2 regions of the Cupriavidus sp. UBA2010 genome follow, and region 1 is predicted to be linked to the other one. Evidence: predicted binding sites of a transcription regulator. Region 1 holds the regulator's gene; the other holds the start of a gene.
What was found. The regulator sigma-54, encoded in region 1, starts transcription at its own class of promoters, with help from an activator protein. The targets are predictions, from matches to a motif close to TGGCANGNAANCTGCTTT.

Region 1 (3,343 bases):
GAATATGACGGCAAGTCGGAGATCAACAAGCTGATCGGCAATGCACGCGCGGCGCGTGTTTCCGGTGTCGGCGCGAAAATCCTGGACGAAATCCGCGGCGCGGTGATCACGTACGACAGCCGCAACGAGTTCTATACCGCCACCGGCGGCGATAACAATGCGTCCGCCGGGAACCCTTCTGGCCGCGTGCGCGCCGTGCTGTCGCCGCGCGCGAACCCGGCCAGCGCGCCGGCCGGCGCGCCGCTCGACCTGAAGCCGTCCTCGCAGCCGGCCAAGCCCTGACCGTTTCAAGCTCCATCCGTACCCGATGAACGATACCGCCACGCTCGCCGCCCAGGCTTCTTCCGCCCCATCCACGGATAGCAGCACGCTGGTCGTGCGCCATCTGAAGAAACGCTATGGCTCGCGCACCGTGGTCAAGGACGTCTCGCTCGACGTCAAAAGCGGCGAGGTCGTCGGCCTGCTCGGCCCGAACGGCGCGGGCAAGACCACGTCGTTCTACATGATCGTCGGACTGGTCGCGCTGGACGAAGGCGATATCGTGCTCGATGGCCAGCACATCAGCGGCCTGGCCATCCACGAACGCGCGCGCATGGGACTGTCCTATCTCCCGCAGGAAGCTTCGGTCTTCCGCAAGCTCAACGTCGAGGAGAACATCCGCGCGGTGCTGGAACTGCAGGTGGTCAACGGCAAGTCGCTGCCCAAGCAGGAAATCGATCGCCGGCTCGACTCGCTGCTCGATGACCTGCAGATCGCCCACCTGCGCAACAACCCGGCGCTGTCGCTGTCGGGCGGCGAGCGCCGCCGCGTGGAAATCGCGCGCGCGCTGGCGTCGGCGCCGCGCTTCATCCTGCTCGACGAACCATTCGCGGGCGTGGACCCGATCGCCGTGGGCGAGATCCAGCGCATCGTCAGCTTCCTCAAGGCACGCAACATCGGCGTGCTGATTACCGACCACAACGTGCGGGAAACGCTGGGCATCTGCGACCACGCATACATCATCAGCGAAGGCACCGTGCTGGCCGAAGGACAGCCCGAGGAAATCATCGCCAACGAGTCCGTGCGACGCGTCTATCTGGGCGAAAACTTCCGCATGTGATCAAGCGGCCGCGACGCCGCCTTGCAGCATTCGTCAACTAGCCGTTGGCGATCACGAAGTGCCAGCGATAGGTGATAGCAATTTCCGTTCCAACAACGGGAAGATGCGCATAGAATAGGTCGCATGAAACCATCGCTTCAGCTTCGACTTTCCCAGCATCTGGCTCTGACTCCACAACTGCAGCAGTCCATCCGGCTGCTGCAGTTATCCACACTGGAGCTGCAACAGGAAGTCGAGCAGGCGCTGACCGAGAATCCACTGCTCGAACGCGAGAACGACTGGATCGAAAGCCCGCTGCGCGTGGCCGCGGACGGGTCGGTCAACGTGCAAAGCGCCCCGGCTCCGGCATCTTCCGAACCGCAAGGTAATGGCGACGATCGCGCGAACGGCGCCAACGGCGAAGACGACAGCTACGGCGACAGCTCGGGTGACGATTACGGCAGCGACTGGAGCCTGGACGATTTCGCTCGCCGGCCTCAGGGCGACGAGGACGAGAAGACGCCGATGCAGCTTCGCGAAGCGGAACCCACGCTGCGCGAGTACCTGATGGAACAGCTCACGCCGCTGAAGATCTCCACGCGCGACAAGGGCCTGGCCATCTTCCTGATCGAGTCGCTGGACGACGACGGCTACCTGGGCGCAACGCTCGACGAGATCTGCTCGGAACTACCCAAGGAACTCGAATTCGAAGTCGATGAAGTGCAGGCGATACTGACCCTGCTGCAGAGCTTCGACCCTCCTGGCGTGGGTGCGCGCAACGCCGCAGAATGCCTCACCTTGCAACTGCGCCGTCTGCAGCATCCACAGCGGGACCTTGCATTATCGATCGTCAACCACCACCTGGAGTTATTGGCCGTGCGTGACTACACGCGGCTCAAGAAAGCCCTGCAGGTTGACGAAATTGCACTTAAGGCCGCGCACGATCTGATCCGCTCGCTCGCACCGTATCCCGGACATGCCTACAGCCGTCCGGAAGCGGACTTCGTGGTACCGGATGTGTTCGTGCGCAAGAGTGGCAGTAGCTGGATCGCGCAGCTCAATCCCGACGTGATGCCGCGTCTGCGCATCAACGACATGTATGCGCAGATTTTGCGCGGTGCAAAAGGGGAAGCGGGCGCGGCCGGGCTGCAGCAGAAGCTCCAGGAGGCGCGGTGGCTCATCAAGAACATTCAGCAGCGTTTCGACACGATCCTGCGTGTTGCGCAGGCAATTGTGGAACGTCAAAAGAACTTTTTCTCGCACGGGGAAATCGCGATGCGCCCCTTGGTTTTGCGGGAGATTGCCGATACACTGGGTCTACACGAGTCGACCATTTCCCGGGTGACTACGAATAAATACATGGCCACGCCGATGGGTACTTTCGAGTTGAAGTACTTCTTTGGTAGCCACGTCTCCACGGAGACTGGCGGCGCGGCCTCATCCACGGCGATCCGCGCGCTGATCAAGCAACTGATAGGAGCCGAAGAACCCAGGAATCCCCTTTCCGACAGCCGCATCGCCGAGTTGCTGGGCGAACAGGGCTTTGTGGTCGCACGCCGCACGGTGGCCAAGTACCGCGAAGCGCTGAAGATCCCCGCAGTCAATCTCCGCAAGACTTTGTAGCCGAGCCGCAACCGCCTGCCTGGTGCGGCTCTTTCAGAAGGAGAAGCGCTATGAACTTCAAGATCAGTGGACACCACCTCGACATCACGCCGCCGCTGCGTGAGTATGTGGAAACGAAACTGGAGCGAATTGTCAGACATTTCGATCAGGTCATTGGCGTAAGCGTGCTGCTATCCGTAGACAACCACAAGGAAAAGGACAAGCGTCAGTACGCGGAAATCAACCTGCACCTCAAGGGCAAGGACATCTTCGTCGAAGCGCATCATGAAGACCTTTATGCTGCAATCGACTGTCTGGTCGACAAGCTCGACCGCCAAGTGATCCGCTACAAGGACCGCGTGCAAGGGCATGACCGGGAAGCGGTCAAGTACCAGATGGCTGCCGAACAACTACAACAACAATAAGTCGGCGGCGACACCAGGTCGCCCCTGAGAGGATAGATAGGAAGAGCAAAGCCGCGCATCTGCGCGGCTTTTTTGATGGGCGCGATGCGGATGCGCCGCTGGCGCACCCGTTACCTGAGTACCAGCCCTGCAACATTTGGTCAGCCGGGGGTGTTCGCAACTGACGCCGCTCGGTGTATGCTGCGCCATACAACAACTACAGACAGGACGGCCCCGGACAACCGGCCCGGCATTCCGC
Region 2 (3,343 bases), on a different contig from region 1:
ATGAAAACCTAGGGTAAATACTTAATAACTCAGGTGTCGAGCGGGCTGGACCAACTGTTCCAACCCTACTTCTTCAATCGATACGCCAACTGCGGTCGCGTGATCCCCAGCATCCGCGCCGCCGACGAGAGGTTGCCGCGCGTCGTCGTCATCGCCAGTTGCATCAGCTTGGCTTCGATTTGCGGCAGGGACACCTGCTGGTTGAGCAGCTTTTCGATCAGCGCGTCGGCATCCTGGCTGGGCTCCTCGCTGCCGACCGCCTGCTGGCTGGCAAACAGATGGGCGACGTCGATCATCCCGGTGGCAGGTGCCAGCAAGACGCCACGCTCGATCATGTTTTCGAGTTCGCGGATATTGCCGGGCCACGGGTATTGCACCAGCGCATCGCGCGCCCGCGTAGTCAGGCCGCGCACCTGCTTCTGATACAGCGCGTTGAAGCGCTGGATGAATGACTGGGCGAGTTCGGGGATGTCTTCCCTGCGCTCGCGCAGGGCGGGGATCGAGATCGGATAGGTGCTGATCCGGTAGAACAGGTCAGCACGAAACTGGCCGTGCTTGATCGCCTGCGCCAGATTGACGTTGGTGGCGGCGATCAGGCGGACGTTGACCTTGCGCGCCTCCACGCCACCGAGCCGTTCCACTTCGTTGTTCTGCAGCACGCGCAGCAGCTTGACCTGCGCGGCAGGCGGCAGGTCGCCGATTTCGTCGAGGAACAGGGTGCCGCCATGCGCGCGTTCAAAGCGACCGGGGCGTGACTGCTGGGCGCCCGTGTAGGCGCCTTTTTCCACGCCGAACAGCTCGGATTCGATCAACTCGTGCGGGATCGCCGCGCAGTTGACCGCGACGAACGGCTGCTCGCCGCGCGGGCCGTGATCGTGCAGCCAGCGCGCGAACATTTCCTTGCCCGCACCGGTCTCGCCCGTCAGCAGCACGGTGATATGGCTGTCTGCCGCGGCGGAAAGCAGGTTGAAGGCTTCACGGAACGCCGGAGACTGGCCGATCAGGTTGCCCTGGTTCGCGCCACACAGCGTTTCGCGCAGTGTGCTGACTTCCTGCTGCAGGGTGAGCAGGTCGCTGATGACGGAGTCGGGTTCGAAGTACTTCAGGTACTCGGGGTCGTTCCACGTCTCGGCCGGCTTGCCGACGATGCGGCAGAGACTGTCGCCGCGCCGCTCGCATTCGGTTTCCTTGTAGATGACCAGCCGGTCCATGAACGTGCTGCTGTAGCCCGATGCGTAGCCAAGCTGCACCCAGCAGCCAGATTCCTCGCGGGGCAGGGACTCCATCACGGGCGCCTCGCCCTCCCATGAGTCCTGCCAGAGAAACTCGCCATAGAAGTGGCCGGTGTCGCGGTCGATTTCCAGGCGAACCGGGTCCACGCGCGTGACGCCTTCGAGCATGTGAAGCTGCGGCCCCCACAGGAAGGCATCGTTGGGCGAACTGGCCAGTTCTTCACTGCGCTCGCGCTTGACCATCTCGGCATCGCGCATGCCTTGCGCGTAGCCCATGCGGATCAGCAGCCCCTTGCCGCGCTCCACGCCGAGCGTATCGAGGATTTCCTTGCGCAGGTAGCTCAGCGCCTCGGTGTGCATCAGCACCATGCGCGACTGGCCAAGGCGGATCTGCGCAGCCTTGGCGTCGATGGTCAGTAGCGAAGCCAGTTCGAACGGCGGCTGCGCGGGGGGTGTTGTCATCCTCGTCACTCCAGATTCCGGCGGGCTTTCGAGCCTCGTTTTTGCGTAGCCTAGCACGGCATCCGGCGTTGCCGGAGCCCGGAAATCCCGCATCGAGAGCGTGTGCTGCAGCGCAGCGCGAGACGATTTGATCATTTGATCAAATCCGCCTGAATCACCTCATCAAATCATCAAGCAGGTTGGCAGGCCCGAATGCGGCCGATTGGCCGCGAGCCCTTGCGCCACAACGGTCTGCATCGCCTGGCACGCCATTCGCTATAGATCTCCCACCTGAAATCACGAGACAACGCACACGCACCGCGATGTGCGGCGCACCAGGAGCGAGACATGCCACATCCCCATCAGGCACTTCAAGGTCACTGGCATCACCATGCCCCGCGCTACGTGCGCGTGACTGGGCGCAGCGAGCGCTGGGTGGAGTTCGAGTTCTCGATCGGCGATCCACAGATCTACGTGGAACTGGTCATGCCGCCCGAGCAGTTCCAGTCGTTCTGCGCCGAGCAGCGGGCCGAACTGCTGCAGTGATACCCAAAAATGCCCCCACTCGACATCCGAGGAGACAACCACCATGCAAATCGATATCCGGACTGACGCCAGCGTCACGCCGATCCGGCAGACCTTCGCGCATATCGCGCGCCGGCTCGGCGCCGACAAGCCAGCCACGCGCTATCAGGAGGCGATGTACGACCTGCAGCCGGTCACGAGCTTCCACTACCGGCCGCTATGGCAGCCGCAGTACGAGCTGTACGACGCCCGGCGCACCCGCGTGGTGATGCAGGACTGGTATGCGCTGAAGGACCCGCGCCAGTACTTCTACGGCGGCTACGTCAATGCGCGCGCCCGTCAGCAGGAGACGATGGAGAAGAACCTTGAGTTCGTGGACAAGCGCGGGCTGCTGAGCCGGTTGCCCGACGATGCGCGCGAGCTGCTCACGCTGGGCGTGGTACCGCTGCGCCACGTCGAATGGGCGGCCAACATGAACAACGCATCGATTACCGCCTACGGTTTCGGATCGGCCATCACGCAGGCCGCGATGTATCACACGATGGACCGCCTGGGTATCGCGCAGTACCTGACCCGCATCGGGCTGCTGATCGGCGACAAGGCCGCCGTGGACCAGGCCCGCGCCGCCTGGATGGAAGACATGGCCTGGCAGCCGCTGCGGCACGCGGCGGAGGACCTGCTGGTGCGTGATGACTGGTTCGAGCAGCACGTGGCGCAGAACCTGGTGCTCGATGGCCTGATCTATCCGCTGGTCTACCAGCAGTTCGACGCCCGCCTGGCCGCAACCGGGCCCGCGTTCTCGCTCGTGACCGATTTCATGTCCGCCTGGTACGCCGAGACCACGCGCTGGGTCGATGCCACCGTGAAAACGGCCGCACAGGAAAGCCCGGAGAACGCGGCGGTCATCGCTGGGTTTGCCTTTGGCTGGCTCGATCGCTTCACGCACGCGCTGCGCCCGCTGGCGCACCGGCTGTTCGGCGAGGATGCCGAGTCCGAACTGGCCAATGCCGTCGAAGCGCTGGGCAAGCGCCTGAGCGGCCTGGGCCTGGCACGTCAATGACGGAGACAACCATGAGCGACGCCATCGTATTCATCGCCCTCCAGACCAACGACGACATGCGCCCGGTGATCGAGGCGATCGAAGC

Region 2: B2246_RS19920 (phenol hydroxylase subunit) is a predicted target of sigma-54. The motif match lies at 1,936-1,953, and genes of this name have one in related genera.

The regions. Positions count from the first base shown of each region.
Region 1 is NZ_DDCI01000013.1:282,556-285,898, reverse strand. Features, by position in the region: gene lptA (lipopolysaccharide transport periplasmic protein LptA) at 1-282, shown strand, start outside; gene lptB (LPS export ABC transporter ATP-binding protein) at 308-1,099, shown strand; gene B2246_RS09980 (RNA polymerase factor sigma-54) at 1,223-2,701, shown strand; gene hpf (ribosome hibernation-promoting factor, HPF/YfiA family) at 2,752-3,105, shown strand.
Region 2 is NZ_DDCI01000024.1:159,382-162,724, forward strand. Features, by position in the region: gene B2246_RS19915 (sigma-54-dependent Fis family transcriptional regulator) at 66-1,694, opposite strand; gene B2246_RS19920 (phenol hydroxylase subunit) at 2,022-2,219, shown strand; gene B2246_RS19925 (aromatic/alkene monooxygenase hydroxylase subunit beta) at 2,263-3,258, shown strand; gene B2246_RS19930 (MmoB/DmpM family protein) at 3,270-3,343, shown strand, end outside.